4 regions of the Synechococcus sp. MU1648 genome follow, and region 1 is predicted to be linked to each of the others. Evidence: predicted binding sites of a transcription regulator. Region 1 holds the regulator's gene; each other region holds the start of a gene.

Region 1 (4,782 bases):
GGAACGTGCCGGAAGATCAAAAATTCCTGAGGAGACAGGCGTAGGTCGTAGCCGTAGGAGGAGCAACCAAAGCTCAGCACCGGACGCAGCTTCTGCTCCGGATCCAGATGACGGACGAGGCCGCTCTGGAATGGCTCGATCATTCCCTGCCCAGCCTGTTCAGTGATCCAGCGATCGCACTTGAGCATCAGAAACCTCGGCGCAACTCCGTGACTTGATCTGCCATCTCCACCACGCCGGCGGGGATCGCAGGTCCTGTGATGATCACATCCATCGAGGCGGGCCGCTGCTCGAGAGCTGCAATCACGTCCGATTCATTGAGGTAACCGAAGGCAACAGCCAGGCCGATTTCATCCAGGACCAACTGGTCGAGATCCCCCTGAATCAAATGCTGACGGCAGATGGACCAAACGGCAGCAACCGCCTCCGCACCGCCGGGGTGATTCGGAGAAGAGAGGCAGAGAGGCACCTCGGGCCGTAGCCAGACCAGGCCTCCACATAGTTGGACACGACCTGCGGGCCCCTGCTGCACGCCCCCTTTGAGGAACTGACTGATCAGAACACGACTGCCCAGACCAGCGGCACGCATCGCTTGACTGAGAACACTGGCGAAACTGCCGCGATAGGGCGCTGTGTGGACCTGGAGCTGCCCTTCGGGAGCCACCAGATATAGCGGTGGAGGATCTGCAACAGGTGGCAGGGGCCTGAGTCCAGCCCGCTGCAAAGCCTGCTGATCCCTATCCAGTGAGTTCTGGAACGCTTGGGGGTCGGCAAGGCTTGTGGTCATCGCGGCAACATCCGTCCGGGCAATCCCGGCAAGACCTTGAATGTAGCGGCGAGATGACATTCCACAAGTGCATTGACACCACCCATGGTGTTTGGACGGGCGAGAACCAACCGCCTGCGAGGCTTGAAGAACTGCACACCACCGATGAGCCAAACCGCTGGAAGCCGCACCGATGGCCGTCGCCCTGAGCAATTACGGCCGTTCTCGGTGACCTGGAATCCCATGGGTTTTGCCTTGAGCTCCCTTGTGGTTCACACCGGCCGAACCGCTGTTCTCTGCAGCGTCTGCCTGGAGGACAAGGTTCCACGCTGGCGGAAGGGGGAAGGGTTGGGGTGGCTCAGCGCCGAATACCGGTTACTGCCGGGATCCACGCCGCAGCGGCAATCACGAGAGCTCATGAAATTGTCGGGCCGCACGCAGGAGATTCAACGGTTGATCGGCCGAAGCCTTCGCGCTGTGATCGACATGAAGCGACTGGGCGAGCGCACCTTGCTGATCGACTGCGATGTGATCCAGGCCGACGCCGGAACACGGACTGCATCCATCACGGGAGCTTGGCTCGGCCTTGAGCAAGCCTGCCTTTCACTCGTGGATGAGGGGATTCTGGAGCAATCGCCACTGGTCGACCAGGTGGCGGCCGTGTCCGTCGGCCTGGTGGATGGCCAGGCCTTGCTGGATCTGGACTACAGCGAAGACAGCAAAGCTGAGGTGGACCTGAATGTTGTGCAGGCTGGCGATGGTCGCCTGTTGGAGATCCAGGGAACTGCGGAGGGAGCGCCTTTCAGCCGCAGCCAACTCAATGAATTACTGGATCTGGCTGAGCCTGGATTGACATCCCTGATGCAGGCGCAACGCCAAGCGATGAGCGAGCACAGCAGAGTTACGTAATAACCGCTACACGGCGGCCACCGTTGGCTCCGTAACTTCGCCTCACAAGGGGGTTGTCATGACCAGTAGCCGAGGTTTCAGCCGATACGCCCCGCAGATGGTGGCTCCAACCCCCAGCACAGAACCGGCCAACCGCTCCCTCCTGGAAATCATCCGGGACCTGGACGGCGCCAGCAGTGAACTGGTGGACCGCAACAAGACCATCTTTTTCCCTGGAGATCCTGCTGAACGGGTCTATCTGATCCGCCGCGGCGCGGTCCGTCTCTCCCGCGTCTACGAGTCAGGGGAAGAGATCACAGTGGCCTTGCTGCGCGAGAACAGCCTCTTCGGGGTGCTGTCGTTGCTGACCGGTCAACGGTCTGATCGCTTCTACCACGCCGTAGCCTTCACCAGAGTCGAGATGGTGACGGCGCCTGCGACATCCGTGAAGGCAGCGATCGAGGCGGATACCAGCGTTGGCCTGCGCTTGCTGCAGGGCCTTTCCAGTCGGATTCTTCAGACCGAAACGATGATCGAAACGCTGACCCACAGGGACATGTCATCCCGACTGGTGAGCTTTCTGCTGGTGCTGTGCAGGGATTTCGGCGTTGCGGATGAACTGGGAATCACCATCGACCTGCGCCTGTCCCATCAGGCCATCGCCGAAGCGATTGGCTCAACGCGCGTGACAATCACGCGTCTGCTGGGAGACTTGCGTCAATCCGGTCTGGTTCAGATTGACCGCAAAAAAATCACCGTTCTGGATCCAATCGCTCTGGCCAAACGATTCAGCTAGGCAGCACGTCAACCCACAGGTGCGGCCATGAGTGGCTGGGCACTGATCCTGGTTCTGCTGGTGCTCGGGGGCGTTCTGTCGACCCTGGGTGACCGGCTGGGAAGTCGTGTTGGCAAGGCCCGCCTGAGTCTGTTCAAGATGCGCCCGCGACGGACCGCCGTTCTGATCACGGTGCTGACCGGCAGCCTGATCAGCGCACTATCGCTCGGCCTGCTGCTGCTGGTGAGCCGCCAGCTGCGGGTGGGCCTGTTTGAACTGGATGCTCTGCAAGACCGGCTCCAGGACAGCCGGCGGCAGCTCGATGCAGCCGAACGGGAACGGGAAGAGACCCGAACAGAAGCCAACCGGATCGCCGCTGAACTCAAGCAGTCACAGCAACGGGCTGACACCCTGCGCCGCGAACTGGCTCCTCTGCAGAACGAACGCGCCCAGCTCGAAGCAGAACGTGAGCGTCTGAGCCGCGACATCGCCTCCCGCGATGCCGACATCCAGCGCACGGAGGCCGAATTGAACAGCGTGCGGAGCCGAATCCGAGCTGGCGAGCAGGAACTCAAGGAACTCGAATTCAACCTGGTCGCCCTGAGGCGTGGATCGGTGGTGATCAGTAGCGGACAGACCTTGGCGAGAGCAACGGTTCGTCTCGATGCTCCTGATCAAGCGAAACAGGCTGTCGACAGGCTGCTTCAAGAGGCCAATGCCAACGCCTACGGCAAGGTGAGGCCGGGTGAAGCACCCGAACGACAGTTGATCCGCGTTCCCCGCAGCGACGTGGAACGCCTACAGAACATCATCCGCAAGCCGGACACCTGGGTGATCTCGCTGCGCTCCGCCACCAATGTGCTGCGTGGTGAAACGGCGGTGTACGCCTTCCCCGAAGTGCGTCCGAACCGCCCAGTGGCTCAAAGCGGTGACGTGCTGGCGACCACCACACTACGAACGGATGAACGCACACCAGAGGGCATTCGAACACGGCTGAACCTTCTCTTGGCATCGGCCTATGCCGAGGTGCAACGGCGAGGATCCCTGACGGAAGGACTGCAATTCGATGGATCAGCACTCTCCCAACTGGCCCAGACATTGATGGAGGGACCCAGCAAAAGCGTGGTCTTGAAGGTGATTGCCGCAGGGATCAGCTACAGCGCCGATGCTGTTGTGGTCGAGGTTGAGGCATCCCCATGAAGCGGGTGGCCGTACTCGACCCAGGCCGCTGCAAATGTGGCCTTGTGCTGGCCGATCTTCAGCATGGTCTTGTCAGCGAGGGCCATGTTCTGAGCCCAGAGGCCGTGGAACCCTGGCTCGAGCAGTGGAATCAAGACCAAGCTCTAGATCGCATCCTGATTGGCGACGGAACAGGAAGCCAAGCGTGGATCAAGCGGCTGGAAGGCCTGGGCAGCCTCACCGTGATTCCGGAGCAGGGGACCACCCTGCGGGCAAGACAGCGTTACTGGACGCTGTGGCCAGCTCGGGGTTGGCGCCGAGTTCTACCGAAAGGGCTGCGCATTCCACCGGTGGACCTGGATGCTGTTGCCGCCTTAGTCATGCTGGAAGAGCACCTGGGGTGCCGCCTGCAATGGCCAGAGCCTGCACCCACGTTCTTGCTCAAAACCTGGCCCTGACCATGAAGGTGTAGTCACCTCCTGGTTCGAGCTTGTAATCAGAACGCACCAGGAACCGCCGCAAGGCATCCTCGATCAGGGCACGTCCTAAGGACGGCTCCACCATCAGCTCGCCGCGGTCAAACGCCCAGGAAAACTGCCACTCAAAGCCTCCGGCAGAGACCTCACCCTCCACACATTTCGCCTGAAAACATTGGCGAAGCACCCGTAGATGGGCTGTTGTCGCCGGAAGAGCCGGCATCAGTCTTCGGACTCCAGGTCGTAGCGAAACCCGTTGATCCAGGTCCCGGCGCGCTCAAAGCTCTGACGTTGAAGACGATTAATCCCTTCCAGGACAGCGTCCAGAACAGCGCCCACACAGGGTTGCTCCAGCTTGCTGAAGGGACCAAGCACGTGAGACACCGTTCGGGCACGACGCTCGGCAGGGTTCTCAGCCGGAGCACCAATCCCGATCCGCAGCCTGGGGAACGCCTGGGTGCCGAGATGCTGAATGGTGCTACGCAGTCCGTTGTGACCTCCAGCACTGCCCTGAGCACGCAGCCTCAAACGGCCAAGGGGGAGATCCATATCGTCAACCAGCACCAGCAGTTGATGGGGCTCGAGGCCAAACCAATCGAGCGCAGCACGAATTGCACGACCGCTGTCGTTCATGTACGTCTGCGGCATGAGGAGGCGCAAACGCTGATCACCCACTCCTGTGTCGGCCGCCAATCCAT
Region 2 (4,782 bases), on a different contig from region 1:
GCGGAATGCTGCCTCTGCAACAGGGAGGGAACCGTTGCGACACAGTTCTGCCAGCTTTTCGCTGATCAACCCGCCATCGCGGCGTTGCAGAACCCGAATAGCGGCCACAACGACTGGATCGCGAAAATCATTCAAGACTTCTTGGCAGAACTGCAGCAGTTCGCCGTCGTCGAGGCAGTGGGACCGGAAGCTGAGCAGTTGCAGACCGGCGAGGCGGTGCAGTTGGCCTGGGTGATGCAGGCAATTCACTACAACTGACTCTGGAACCTCGGCTCCCCAGCAGGCCAGAGCCTGAACCACCATCAGGTTGGCGTCCTCGTTGTCCGAGGTTTGCTCGAGTTGAACTAACAACCAATCACGGGCTTCGCTCTGGTGGCACAGCCCTGCTGCCATCACTAAATCGGTTTGAACCCCATGGTTGGCGAGGAGTTCTTGGATGACGGGCCAGCCCCGCTCGGCCTGCATCCCCAGTTTTTCGCAGAGGGCTCGCCGCAGATCAATAGAAAGGCTGGGGGAGTAGACCTCCCCCAGCCAAGCGGGCTCCAAAGGAGCGCGTCGTGATCGGGCGAGCCGTTCCCAGAGAACGGCTTCGTCGTTCATGGATGGATCAGCGGGCACCCAGTTCAGCAGCGAGCTCACGCTCCAGCTTTTCATCGTGCTCGGTCGGCAGCACGTTCTCCATCTGAGTGCGGTGGGTGCTGTAGAAGAGCATGCCGATGAACACCATGCCGCCCACGATGTTGCCCAGGGTGACCGGCAGGAAGTTCCAGAAGATCACCTTGGTGAAGGGGACACCTGAACCAAGGATCGGACCGGCGGTGTGAAGGAACTGGTTCACCACGATGTGCTCCATGCCCATCGATTGGAAGGCCGTGATCGGAAGCCAGCAGGCCAGGATTTTGCCAGGAACGCTCTTGCTCACCAGAGCCATGGTTACGCCAAGGCAGACCAGCCAGTTGGCCACCACTCCGCGCAGGAAGGCGAGGAAAAAGCCCATGCTTCCCAGGGCCTCGTACTTCTTCTCAACGTTGATTTGATTGAGAGCCATGATCTTCTGGGCCACGGCATCCCAGATCGGCGGGCCGACATTGTCAGCAGCGCCATCCATGGTGCCGCTGGTGAGGCTGATCGCCATGATCACGGCCACAACTGCGGTGCCGATCCAGTTGCCGATCCAGACCCAGACCCAATTGCGGAAGGTGGCGCCCCAGGTGCTTTTGCCAGCCCAGGTGGCCATCGGCAGCAGCGCAAAGTTACCGGTGACCAGCTCCATGCCGAACAGCACGATGCTGGCGAAGCCGAAGGGGAACAGCAGCGAGCCGACGAAGGGCGCTTTCACGGTGATGCCCACGGTCAGGGCCAGGATCACTGCCAGGCCAAGGATGGCTCCGGAGTAAAAGCCGCGGATCAGCAGGTTCTTCACGCTGACCGTTGATTTTTTGCCGCCGGCGGCAATCATGCCGTCGACAAGCTCATTAGGTAGGACGTAGTCCATCGGTTGAGATTGAGAGTTGGACGAAGGTTTGATGTCAGCCGCTGATGCGGTTCATCAGGCGGGAGAACAGATCAGGGCTGCCGCCCTGACGGTTGATGGCGGCTCCGTCGCGACCACTGGCGCTAAGCCAGTTGACGAAACGAGAGAACACGTCGTTGCGGTTGGCCATGACGGTGAGGGGGTGTGGTCGTTGCGTTGGAGCCGTGACTTCAAAAGGAAGCGTCACGGCGACAGCAGCGATCAGGCCTTCGGGGTGGCCCCAAACTTGTCGATCAACACCTCTTTCAGAGCTGCCTTGATCTCATCGGCGGGGATGGCCTTGCGGTGGATTTCGCCGATGCTTGGGTTGGCGCCTTGGGAACCGCCGATGGTCATCGTGTAGCCCTCGCCCATCACGCCTTCACTGTTTTTTGCCTTCGTGCCGGTGAGGCCGATGGCACCCATGTAGGCCTGGCCGCAGGTGTTGGGGCAGCCGGTCCAGTGGATCTTCAGCTCGTCGGGAAGGTTGAGCTCCTGATCCAGTTCCTTGGCTGCTTCAAGGGCTTGGTCTTTGGTGTTGGTTAGGGCAAAGCCGCAGTAGGTGTTGCCGGTGCAGGACACCGTTCCAGCCGAGATGTGACCAGGTTCCAGAGGGAAGCGCTGCACTAGGGCATCGGCCTTCAAGGCTTCCCGTTTGTCGTTGGCCAGTCCCACCAGAATGACGTTCTGATCTTCCGTGAGACGCACTTCGCCGCTGCCGTAATTGAGGCTGGCGGTGGCCAAATCCTGAAGATCCTGGGCGGTCAGGCGGCCGACTGGAACGTGCAGACCGGCGTAGGACAGGCCCTCCTGTTTCTGGGGATGGAATCCGTAGTGGGAGCGGGGCGTGGTGTTGAACACGGAGCCAGGATCCGATGTCAGCGGACCGAAGAGTTCTTCCACTTGGCTGCGGAACACGTCGTGGCCCACCTGATCCAGATAGAGGCGGAAGCGGCCTTTGGGGCGCTTGTCCCGTTCGCCGTTGTCGCGCCAGAGCCTGATCACGGCGTCGGTCATCTTGCAGATTTCGTCAGGCTTCACCCAGGCATTCAGAGGAATGGCATAGGCATTCATCTGCGATGACAGAACACCGCCGATCCACACACCAAAACCCATCACCCCATCCCGTTCCACGGGGTGAAAGACGATGTCGTTGTGGAGCAGGAAGTTGTCCTTCGCCCCTGCAACGGCTGTGTTCCACTTGCGGGGCAAGTTGGAATACTCCGGGTTCCCTTGGCAGTTGTTGGTGAGGAAGTTCTGCAGCTCGGTTGTGTAGGGCCGCGTGTCGACGATCTCGTTGGGATCGATGCCGGCGATTGGGTTGCCAGTGACGTTGCGGGGATTGTCGAAGCCGGATTGAATCGTGCTGAGACCTGCTTCCGTTAGTCGTTTAAGAATCTCTGGCAGGTCGCCCAGCAGCACACCACGCAACTGAAGGTTCTGCCGAGTGGTGATGTCGCAACTGCCGTTTTCGCCGTAGCGCTCGACGATCGAACCAACCACACGAAGTTGATCTGCGGTTAGTACTCCATTGGGCACACGCAGGCGGAGCATGAACTTGCCTGGCGTTTTCGGACGCCAGAACATGCCGTACCACTTCAAACGCAGTTGAAGGTCGGTCTCATCCACCTGCTCCCAGCCGAGTTCGGCGAATTTCTCGATCTCGCTACCGACCAACAGGCCATCCTTGGCCGCCTTGTTCTGCTCGATCTTGTTGAGCTTCTTGCCATCCAGGTAAGGCCTGGAGGGAGAGCTAGTAGTCATAAGTCGATTGAAAAGTGGGCGGATTGATTGCTCAAAGACGAGGTGCGAATCAATCGAGATGGCCCGAAGACCGGCAACGCTTCAAAACGAAGGGTGCGTTGGGTTGATTGAATAATCACCGTGATGGGAACCCTGGTCCGTAACAAAGAGAACACTTTTGGAGTTGATCGATTGCAGGGCTCTGATTTGGCCAATTTGTAATTTCGGCTACATCTGGTGGTTCCCGTGAGGCCGTAAAAGGCAACCTGATTAAGCCTCAGTATTGGCGTCCAATTTCGCCAACCATCCGCACCGCTCCGGCCCGGAGCATTTGCCAAACGCGCTTCATCGCAGCGAAGTCTTGGTCCAATTCGGACGGCCCAGCCGCGCGATCAAGTCTTCTGTCGTAGCGGGCGTCCCTGGGGTCGTATCCCCTGCGGTAGCGGTCGTTCCGGGCGTCGTATCGCTCGATTCGTCCGTCCAGAGGCTCGCGGTAGGAGCGACTGTCCAATGGAGCACGATCAAAATTACGGCGGGGCGCCATGACTTCCTCAACGTTCAGAACAACCCGATGACATCAGCCGGCACGGTCATCGATCCGTGGCCATTGCTACGGAATGACGCTTCCGACGCGAGAAGGCGTGGTCTGCATCTCGTGGTGCACGGCCGAAATGGCGGTGCTGTTCCCGACTGTTTGGCATCCCTGCCGCCTCTTCTGGCTCAGCGGCGATCGGCGCCGGTACAGCTCGAGGTGCTGACAGCTGAACAGGCCGTTTCGGCTCCTCTCCAACCCGCTTGGATCGTTCCTTTGTTGTTGCTGCCTGGAGCTCACGCTCGAACCGATGTGCCGGCAATTCGGGACAGGCTTCGTTCAACTGGGGCCAATGTGAGCTTGCTGCCCTTTCTCGGTGCATGGACCTCCTGGTGGGATGCTGTGCTTTCAGCGCTTCCCCTGCCGGAACGGCGTGATGCCGTGCTGGTGCACCATCCCCTCCGTCCAGGTGTGGCGGATCGGTTTCTCACGATGCTGTCGTCTCAATTGGCGTTGCCGTTGGTTTCCTTCGATGCCTGGCCGGAGTTCCAGCAGCGCCATCCCCGCGCCCGGCCACTCCCGTTGGCTCTAGCTCCGAATCGCATGACGGAGGCGCTAAGCGAAGCTGGTGGATTGCTTCCTCTGCTGGAGCATCCCCCCACCCGTCAGGCCTTGATCGATCTGCTTGTTTCTCTGCCGTGAGCACCGCTGAACAATCCGGAACCGTTTATCTGGTGGGAGCCGGTCCTGGCGATCCCGAGTTGCTCACGCTGAAGGCGCATCGGCTGCTTCGCGAGTGCGATGCCCTGGTGTACGACTCGCTGGTGCCCGAGGAAGTGCTGGATCTTGTCCCTGATGCCTGCGAACGCCGTTTTGTCGGCAAGCGTCGTGGGCATCATTCAGTGCCGCAACCGAGCACCAACGCCGTGCTCGTGGAAATGGCCCAGAAACACAGCACGGTGGTGCGGTTGAAGGGGGGTGATCCCTTTCTGTT
Region 3 (4,782 bases), on a different contig from region 1:
GCTTCAACAGGACCTCAATCAACTCCACATCCTGATCCAGACCCGCTACTTCACCAGCGCCGACCTCCGTTCCACTCCCACCGATCCAGCATGCGCGCTCTCATCGTTCACCGCCTGACGTATCGGTATGAGGCCAGGGTCGTTCTGGGGGAGCATCGCCTCTGTCTGAAACCCAGGGGACAGGGGTTCCAGACCCTGCTGGACCATCACCTCAGCGTGCTGCCTGAACCTGAGCAACGTCGGGAACTGGTGGCCGCCAGCGGCGACGAAATCCAACGGCTCCACTTTCTTGGCAGCACCGAGCAACTCGTCTTTGAGGCCCGCAGTCTGGTGGAAACCCGGCCGGCACCACCGCTGCAGAGCTGCTTCAACGGACTCGAACCACCACTGCCCTACCCGCGGGGCCAACTCAACAGTGATCTGCAGGGCGCCTTAGAAGGCTGGTTGCCCAATGGCCAGCACGAACCCGCAGCCATCGACCTCACCCAGGAAGCGCTGATGGGCAGCAACCAACAGACCCTTGCCTTTCTGAATCAACTCATTGAACTGATTCAAGAGCGGGTGAAATACACCCAACGCCATGTGGGGCCGGCCTGGCCAGCGGGCCGAACCCTGCGCGAGCGAATCGGCTCTTGCCGAGATCTGGCCATGCTGATGGTGGCCTGCTGCCGCGTGGTGGGTCTTCCGGCCCGATTCGTGAGCGGATATCAACTGCAGCAACCTCCCCCGAACGAGTACGACCTCCATGCCTGGGCGGAGGTCTACCTACCTGGAGCGGGCTGGAGAGGCTTTGACCCCAGTGCCGGCAAGGAGGTCACCGAGCGCTATGTGGTGCTAGCCACCTCCTCCAAACCGGAACTAACCGCGGCCGTGAGCGGCAGCTTCAGCGGCCCCCCAGGAACAGCGAGTGAGCTGAATTGGCAGATTCAGATCAACGACGAAGCCTCCGGAACGGAGAACTCACAACACAACCTCGTTCAGGCCGCCTGAAGCAGAGGTTCCACCCCATGCAACTGGGGCCTCCGAGCAGAGCTATGGGTTGCAGCCATCAAGGCCGGGATCTCGGCGCTGTTGTAGACCCGAAATTCCCGCACAAGAGAGACGCCCTCCTCACGGACCGCCTGGTTCAGAACGACGGAGCCGTCGGGATCGGAAATCGAGCGGTGGAAGGTGCCGGGGGGAATGCGAAGGATGTCACCACCACTTTCCAGCCGAACGATGTGAAACGGCTCCTCCCAGGCCAGATTCACCAAAAAGAAGGTTCTCCCGCCACTCGCCGCCAGCAAATTGTCTTCCTGATGGGGATGCAAATAAAACTGCCAGGCTCCACTCTCAGGGTCGTTGGGTGGCGACACCGCAGGACCGCTGTGAATCACCAAGTCACGCGCGTTCGAGGTGTCCACAGTCACGTCGAAAAAACGAACCGATGGGGTGTCGCGAAAGCGCTCGTAGGCCAGCAGTTCGAACATCTCGATGGATCCTTGAAGATCCTTCAGCTGACCTGTTGTACCTGGAGCCTCACTCAAAAACGGTGACGATCACAACGGTTCAGCCCCCCAGATACGCCATCTCCGCATGCGTTGACGCACCGGCCTCTGGATCACGCTCCTCGCTGTAGCGGTCTTGGCGCCGCTGCCAAAGATCGCGTATGGCCTGCTCGAGGCAAGGCTCCGACGAGAGCACAGGCTTGAGATCCATGCCATGAGCGGAGAACAAACAGGTGAACGCCTGCCCATCGGCGGTGACACGCAACCGGTTGCAATCTCCACAGAACGGCTCACTGATGGAGGCGATCACACCGATGGATCCGGCACCATCGCAATAGTTCCAACGCTGTGCCGTGCCACCCCTGGGGCGCCCCAGGGGTTCGAGCGGCCAACGGGCGTGAATGCGCTCCACCATCTGCGCCGCCGGCAGCACCTGGTCCAGCCTCCACTGGTTGCGGTTGCCCACATCCATGAACTCAATCAAGCGCAGCTCCACCCCCTGCTGCCGCGCCAAACCGGCCAAGGGAAGAAGTTGATCATCATTCATCCCCCGTTGGATCACGGCGTTGAGCTTGAGTTCACCGGCCGAGGGGTCAAAACCAGCGGCACGAGCCGCCGAAATGCCGTCCTGCACCTTGCGCACCAACCGTTCACCGGCGACAGCGCCACCCTGGAGACCAGCCATGCGCGCTGCTGCCTCCCCTTCTGCTGCATCCAAGCTGATGGTGATGCGATTCAACCCTGCTGCGCGCAGCGACCGAGCCATCGGTTCCGAAAGCAAAACCCCATTGCTGGTAAGCGCCACCACTTCAAGACCTGCTATGGGATCTGATCGACGCCTCCGGGCCTGCGCCACCGCCTCAAGCAAGGGCAACAACCGACGGCTCAACAACGGCTCTCCACCCGTGAGCCGTAGCGTTTGGGTTCCAAGGCGCGAGGCGACACGAATAACGCGCATCTGCTGCTCAAGCGTGAGCAAGCCAGGGGGATCATCCACATCCGGACGGCAGTACGGACAAGCGAGATTGCAGCGAGCCGTCAGCGACAGCCGCAGTACTCCGAGGGGCCGGTTGAAACGATCTGCGAGCGGCAGCGAGGTGCTCATCCTTCCAACGCTGACAGATCTGCTGAGCAATTGGCATTCAGCAGAGCCTCTGCAGGCAACTGCACCGACTGATGAGGAACACGCATCAACCAGTCCATCCAGCGCAACTCTCCACGTTGCAATTGCTGATCGAGACAGGAGCGAAAGGGGGAGCCTGAAGGAATCACCGCCAACAACGGCTGCAGCCGCATACCGTCATGGGCCACCGCTGCCTGCTCAGGAGCACGGTTCCAGGCCGCGATGAGCTGAAGAAATACAGCCGTCCGCAAGCGCGGCATGTCCACCGGAAGCACCAGCAACGCCTCCCCGGGCGGAAGCGGCAGCACCCTGGCAAGCGCCTGCAGGGGGCCATTCCAAGGAGGGGGCTCCAACAGCACGGAACATCCGGGTCGGAGCCCCAGCACCTCTGCATGCTCGCGATGGCGACTCAACACCTGCACCGGATACCCCAAAGGCAGCAGCTGGTCGACCAACGCGGTGAGCCAAACACCACCGGATGGATGGGGCAACAGCGCTTTGTCACGCCCCATGCGACGGCTGCTACCGCCACTGAGCAAACAAACCCGCAAGCCTTGGTTCACATCTCTGATCAACAATCTGCACCAGCGAAGTCCAACAACCTAAAAAAGTTGCAACCGCTACCAAATCATCCAGGCACAAGAACACCTGATCCAATCAATCAGCTCCATTGATGTTTGCAGGGGAACACAAAAACAGAAATTGGTAACCAATCTGACCAAAGAGTGGCCCGACGAATTGATTAACTGCGCGAGTTAAACGGATCTTCTTTTCGACCGTTTTGCCATCCCCGGGCACCCTTCGTTTTGACGCCCGAGGTTTCACTTCTTCTTCTCAATGCTTGGCGACCTCTGGTCGTTCCAGGGCAGGTATCGAACCCTTCACCTGACCTGGATCGCCTTCTTCCTGACCTTCGTGGTCTGGTTCAACTTGGCCCCTCTGGCCACCACTGTGAAAGCGGACCTCGGATTGACCGTTGGTCAGATCCGCACTGTGGCCATCTGCAATGTGGCCCTCACCATCCCGGCTCGCGTGCTGATTGGCATGCTTCTGGACAAATTCGGACCCCGGGTCACCTATTCCTCGATCCTGGTCTTCTCAGCCTTTCCCTGCCTGCTGTTTGCGTCCGCTCAGGACTTCAACCAACTGGTGGTGGCACGTCTGCTGCTCTCCATCGTGGGCGCCGGCTTCGTGATCGGCATCCGAATGGTGGCCGAGTGGTTCCCTCCTAAGGAAATCGGCCTCGCGGAAGGGATCTACGGCGGCTGGGGCAACTTCGGCTCCGCCTTCTCCGCCCTCACGATGGTGGCCCTCGCCGGCTTCCTCTCCTTCTCCGGTGGTTTCGAACTGCCGACCGGTGCTGTTCTGAACTGGCGCGGTGCGATCGCCCTCACCGGCATCGTTTCGGCTGCCTACGGCTTCTTCTACTTCTTCAACGTCACGGACACACCCCCCGGCAAGACCTACCAGCGGCCTGAGAAGACCGCAGGCCTGGAAGTCACCTCTATGCGCGACTTCTGGGGCCTGCTCGGCATGAACGTGCCCTTCGCAGCCATCCTCTGCGTGCTCTGCTGGCGTCTCGGCAAGGTGGGCTTCCTCACCGCAAGCACCTATCCGCTGGCCCTCGGTGCCGTCGCCGTCTGGTTTGCCTTCCAAACCTGGGGAATCATCCGCACCAACCGCGATCTGATTCTTGGCAACAAGGTTTATCCCAAAGAAGACCGCTATGAGTTCCGCCAGGTGGCGATCCTCGAGCTCACGTACATCGTGAACTTCGGTTCCGAACTGGCCGTGGTTTCGATGCTGCCCACCTTCTTTGAAACCACCTTCGATCTGCCGAAGGCCACCGCCGGAATCCTGGCCTCCTGCTTCGCTTTCGTGAACCTGGTGGCCCGCCCTGCCGGTGGTCTGATCTCCGACCGCGTCGGCAGCCGCAAGAACACCATGGGCTTCCTCACCGCCGGTCTCGGCGTGGGCTACCTGGTGATGAGCATGATCAAGCCGGGCACCTTCACCGGCACCACCGGCATCGCCGTTGCCGTGGTGATCACCATGCTCGCCTCCTTCTTCGTGCAGTCCGGTGAAGGCGCCACCTTCGCGCTGGTGCCCCTGGTCAAGCGTCGCGTCACCGGTCAGGTGGCCGGTCTGGTCGGTGCCTACGGCAACGTTGGT
Region 4 (4,782 bases), on a different contig from region 1:
GCGGAGACACACTGAAGAAGACCGAGCTTCGCTATGCATCTCAGTCCCCAGGAAAAGGACAAACTCCTGATCGTGACCGCGGCACTGCTTGCGGAACGACGATTGAACCGCGGCCTGAAGCTCAACCACCCCGAATCGGTGGCCTGGCTCAGTTTTCTGGTGCTTGAAGGTGCCCGTGACGGCAAGAACGTGGCGGAGCTGATGCAGGAGGGCACCACCTGGCTGCGTCAGGACCAGGTGATGGACGGCGTGCCCGAGCTCGTGCACGAGGTGCAGATCGAAGCCGTCTTCCCCGATGGCACGAAGCTCGTCACCCTGCACGACCCAATTCGCTGAGGCAGAACCCATGGCACCTCTCATTCCCGGCGAACTGCTTCCCGAACCGGGTGAACTTGAGCTGAATGCGGGACGACCCGTCACCACGGTGAGCGTCTCCAACAGTGGCGATCGACCGGTGCAAGTGGGCTCCCACTTCCATTTCGCCGAAGCCAACGCCGCCCTGCAGTTCGACCGAGCCGCAGCCCGCGGTCATCGTCTCGACATCCCTGCCGGCACCGCCATCCGTTTTGAACCTGGCGACAGTCGCGACGTGAACCTCATTCCCTTTGCCGGTGCCCGACGCGTCATCGGCTTCAACGGCCAGATCAACGGATCCCTCGACGCCTGACCCATGCCCTACCGCATCTCCCGCCAGGCCTACGCCGAGACCTACGGACCCACCACTGGCGACCGGGTTCGCCTTGCGGACACCGAGCTGATCCTCGAAGTCGAGAAGGATTTCACCGTGTACGGCGACGAGGTGAAATTCGGCGGCGGCAAGGTGATTCGCGATGGCATGGGCCAGTCCCAGACACCTCGAGCCGCGGGTGCCGTCGACACCGTCATCACCAATGCTCTGATCCTCGATTGGTGGGGCATCGTCAAAGCCGATGTCGGACTAAAAGACGGCCGGATCGTGGGCATCGGCAAAGCCGGCAACCCCGACACCCAGGAAGGGGTCACGATCGTGGTGGGCCCCGGCACCGAGGCGATCGCTGGGGAAGGTCACATCCTCACGGCCGGTGGCATCGACACCCACATCCACTTCATCTGCCCCCAGCAGATCGAAACTGCTCTGGCCAGTGGCGTCACCACCCTGATGGGCGGCGGCACCGGACCAGCCACCGGCACCAATGCCACCACCTGCACCCCTGGGGCGTTTCACATCGGGCGAATGCTCCAGGCCGCCGAAGGCTTGCCGGTGAACCTGGGCTTCTTTGGCAAGGGCAATGCCAGCACCCCGGAAGCCCTGGAGGAACAGGTGCGCGCCGGTGCCTGCGGCCTGAAGCTGCATGAAGACTGGGGCACCACGCCGGCCACCATCGATGCCTGTCTGTCGGTGGCCGACCGGATGGATGTGCAGGTGTGCATCCACACCGACACCCTGAACGAAGCCGGCTTCGTGGAAGACACGATCGCCGCCATCAAGGGACGCACGATCCACACCTTCCACACCGAAGGTGCCGGCGGCGGCCATGCCCCAGACATCATCAAGATCTGCGGCGAAGCAAATGTGCTGCCGAGCAGCACGAATCCCACCCGGCCCTACACCCGCAACACGCTCGAGGAGCACCTCGACATGCTGATGGTGTGCCACCACCTCGACCCCAAAATCCCCGAGGACGTGGCTTTTGCCGAATCGCGGATTCGCCGCGAAACGATCGCCGCCGAAGACATCCTTCACGACCTCGGCGCCTTCTCGATCATCGCCAGCGACTCCCAGGCCATGGGGCGCGTGGGCGAAGTGATCACCCGCACCTTCCAGACCGCCCACAAGATGAAGGTGCAGCGCGGTGCGCTCCCGGAAGACTCCAACCGCAACGACAACCATCGGCTGAAGCGCTACATCGCCAAGGTGACAATCAACCCCGCTCTTGCCCATGGCATCAGCAGCGAGGTGGGCTCGATCGAAACCGGCAAGCTCGCCGATCTCGTGCTGTGGAAGCCGGGCTTCTTCGGCATTCGCCCGGAACTGGTGATCAAGGGCGGTTCGATCGTGTGGGCCCAGATGGGCGATGCCAACGCCTCCATTCCCACCCCCGGGCCCGTGCACGGCAGGCCCATGTTCGGCGCCTTCGGCAAAGCCTTGGCTCCCAGCTGCCTCACCTTCGTGAGCGCAGCCGCCATGGATGCTGATATCCAAAGTCAGCTGGGTCTGGAGCGCACCTGCATGGCGGTGAAGGACACCCGCAGCGTGGGCAAAAGCGCTCTCAAACTCAATTCCGCCCTGCCGAAGGTGAGCGTGGACCCGCAGACGTATGAGGTGTTCGCCGACGGTGAACTGCTCACCTGCGAGCCCGCCGAAGTGCTGCCCCTCGCCCAGCGCTATCTGCTGCTTTGACCACCACCCTGCTGGTGATCCAGCACGTTGACCACGAAGGGCCCGAACTGGTGGAACAACTGGCACGGGAACGGGGAATGACTCTCCGGACCCTGCGGCCCGACCGAGGCGACCGCCTGCCGCACCCAAGTGAATGCCCGAACAGCATCGCGCTGGTGCTGGGGGGACCAATGGGGGTGAACGAGCAGCATCATCCGGACCTGCACTGGCTCCAAGCCGAGCTGAACTGGTTGACGGCCTGGCACCAGCAGCGTCGACCGGTGCTGGGCATCTGCCTGGGGGCGCAGCTCTTGGCTGTCGCTGCTGGCGGATCCGTGGAACCCCTGCAGGTTGGAGCACCACCACAGCAACTCAAGGAACTGGGACTGGGGGCAATCCACTGGGTTGCTGAACGGAGCGATGAGGCCTTACTGCAGGGACAACCGAGCAGCAGCTTGGTGCTGCATTGGCATGGCGATCGCATCCACCTGCCGGGCGATGCAACCCTTCTTGGTTCCTCGCTGCACTGTGCGGAACAGGTGTTTCGAATCGGCGATCACGCCATTGGCCTGCAATGCCACCTCGAGATCAACAGAGACGCACTGCAACACTGGATCGCCAACGACCACACCTATGTGATGAGCGCCCTTGGGCCTGAAGGGCCCGAACGCCTGATGCGGGAGTGGCGCTGGCTTGGAGACAAGCTGCAGGAGCAAGGTCGACACTTTTTCAATGCTGCGCTCGATCAGCTGCAGGAGTGCTGCAAGACCAGGTGATTCACATCAGCAAGGCCAACTAATTTCTACGGATAAAAATAAACAAAAGCAAAAACTTTTCAGATCAAGTATCGAACCGAACATCAACACAACGACCGAAAACGCTTCAATGGTTCTGTAGCAACAGCTACCGATCGTTCACTTCGCACCACGCGAAGCGCAGTTCGCCTCAGGCCATGGAACGGGGACCTGAGCTTGCTTCGAGGACCTTCCAATGACCACCCTTCTCTATCGCGGGCATCAGTACCAGCAAAAGAACGCCACTGAGGGCAGGCCCGGTGTGCAGCTGGTCTACCGCCGCAACGTGTACCAATCCCGCCAGATCAACAGCCACCGCACTCCGGTGCAGCTCGTGTACCGCGGGGTGGGCTACACGCGCTAGGCCAACTTCTCAATCTGTAGCAACTCGAACATTCCAGTTCCGAGGATTAGGGCGTAATAGATCCAGCCTCAGCAACGACGTTGGATCTCATCACTTCCCGCCTCGACAAAGGCCTTGTGCAGGTGAATCCCTCCAGCGTGCACGGCGTGTTCTGGCTGCAAACCCACTTCCCAGCCAGCGAATGGGATGCCTTGCTGTCGGGCCAGGCTGCATTTGGAATGGATTGCATCGACGACCTCGTCAATGATGCGCGTCAAGCTGGTTTGAATGTGGAGTGGGAAGCCACAGTCCCCAGTTGAGCCATTCAGAGTTTTGCAAAAAGCCCTCGACACCCAGTGTTGATGGGCTTTTTTTAATGGCACAAACCAACGCGAATCACTAAGCCACCAACCGGTTGAGCATGGGCAACTCTGAGAGTTCATCCCTCCATTCCTGGGCCCAAAGTGCCTGGCTGCGTTCGTAAACCTCCATCAACTGTTCCACCGCACGCTCATGGAAATCAACCCGTAGGTCCAAGAGCGGAAAGGCAGCTTCACCACTCACCTGCACCGCTGCTGAGGTGCAGAAATCGGAGCGGTGATCGCCTCCAGCAGCCTCCCCCGCCTGCAGGGCAGCCATCAGGCGTCGACCAAGTTTCCAGCTGGGATCGCTGGTGAGATACGCCTGCTCCATCGCCTCCACAACACCGTCGTCAACCAAACAATTGCCGGCGACAGACAAGTCACGCCGATGGCGGTGCCCAGCCCAAGCCCCGCAATCCTGCCCCGTCCAACAGGCCGTTCGACCATCCAGGTCGATCAGATGAAACTGACGCCGATCACGATGCTGATCATCCGCCAGAAGGCTGGCCAAAACACTCTCCGCATCCGCACTCTGCTCCAAGCGTTCAAGACCACAGATCCCCAGATAGGGATTGGTATGGGCCTGGGTCGCCACAGCGCCAACTCCTGCGCGGATGTGGGGCACGGTGGATCCAACGGCCAGATGACAGGTGGCAACAGCCACGCCAAAGCGGCCGTTGCTGGGATCACGGGCCAGGATCGAAAAGGTCACGGCAGCTGGCGGTCGAGCCGCAGCAGCGTTTCCAAAAGCACCGAAGTGCCCGCCCAGCACTGTTCGTCGCTGGTGAACTCCGCAGCTGAGTGACTCAAACCGCCCCGACTGGGAACAAAAATCATGCCCATCGGCCAACGGCGACCAACCTCCTGCGCATCGTGGCTGGCTCGGCTGGGGAGATGGCTGTGAGACAAGCCGAGATCGGCCGA

What was found. Region 1 encodes NtcA, which controls nitrogen genes in cyanobacteria. Its sites were predicted from a motif close to GTANCNNNNGNTAC; they were not measured.
Region 2: a site for NtcA is predicted at 3,475-3,488, ahead of NCN06_RS08855 (ferredoxin--nitrite reductase). Genes of this name have one in related genera too.
Region 3: a site for NtcA is predicted at 3,221-3,234, ahead of NCN06_RS08935 (molybdenum cofactor guanylyltransferase). Genes of this name have one in related genera too.
Region 4: a site for NtcA is predicted at 3,253-3,266, ahead of NCN06_RS08995 (DUF4278 domain-containing protein). Genes of this name have one in related genera too.

The regions. Positions count from the first base shown of each region.
Region 1 is NZ_JAKUHI010000004.1:34,265-39,046, forward strand. Features, by position in the region: gene dcd (dCTP deaminase) at 1-188, opposite strand, end outside; gene NCN06_RS06185 (cob(I)yrinic acid a,c-diamide adenosyltransferase) at 188-787, opposite strand; gene rph (ribonuclease PH) at 932-1,675, shown strand; gene ntcA (global nitrogen regulator NtcA) at 1,734-2,450, shown strand; gene NCN06_RS06200 (DUF3084 family protein) at 2,478-3,629, shown strand; gene NCN06_RS06205 (RuvC family protein) at 3,626-4,066, shown strand; gene NCN06_RS06210 (DUF3146 family protein) at 4,050-4,307, opposite strand; gene pth (aminoacyl-tRNA hydrolase) at 4,307-4,782, opposite strand, start outside.
Region 2 is NZ_JAKUHI010000007.1:57,363-62,144, forward strand. Features, by position in the region: gene NCN06_RS08840 (HEAT repeat domain-containing protein) at 1-600, opposite strand, end outside; gene NCN06_RS08845 (formate/nitrite transporter family protein) at 608-1,495, opposite strand; gene NCN06_RS08850 (hypothetical protein) at 1,530-1,721, opposite strand; gene NCN06_RS08855 (ferredoxin--nitrite reductase) at 1,736-3,277, opposite strand; gene NCN06_RS08860 (hypothetical protein) at 3,534-3,800, opposite strand; gene NCN06_RS08865 (DNA mismatch repair protein MutS) at 3,828-4,490, shown strand; gene cobA (uroporphyrinogen-III C-methyltransferase) at 4,487-4,782, shown strand, end outside.
Region 3 is NZ_JAKUHI010000007.1:71,556-76,337, reverse strand. Features, by position in the region: gene NCN06_RS08955 (alpha-E domain-containing protein) at 1-118, shown strand, start outside; gene NCN06_RS08950 (transglutaminase family protein) at 91-990, shown strand; gene NCN06_RS08945 (redox protein) at 978-1,469, opposite strand; gene NCN06_RS08940 (GTP 3',8-cyclase MoaA) at 1,549-2,592, opposite strand; gene NCN06_RS08935 (molybdenum cofactor guanylyltransferase) at 2,589-3,173, opposite strand; gene NCN06_RS08930 (NarK family nitrate/nitrite MFS transporter) at 3,448-4,782, shown strand, end outside.
Region 4 is NZ_JAKUHI010000007.1:85,056-89,837, reverse strand. Features, by position in the region: gene NCN06_RS09020 (urease accessory protein UreD) at 1-15, shown strand, start outside; gene NCN06_RS09015 (urease subunit gamma) at 34-336, shown strand; gene NCN06_RS09010 (urease subunit beta) at 347-667, shown strand; gene ureC (urease subunit alpha) at 671-2,380, shown strand; gene NCN06_RS09000 (type 1 glutamine amidotransferase) at 2,377-3,135, shown strand; gene NCN06_RS08995 (DUF4278 domain-containing protein) at 3,350-3,517, shown strand; gene NCN06_RS08990 (hypothetical protein) at 3,598-3,816, shown strand; gene NCN06_RS08985 (DUF1028 domain-containing protein) at 3,896-4,570, opposite strand; gene NCN06_RS08980 (Zn-dependent hydrolase) at 4,567-4,782, opposite strand, start outside.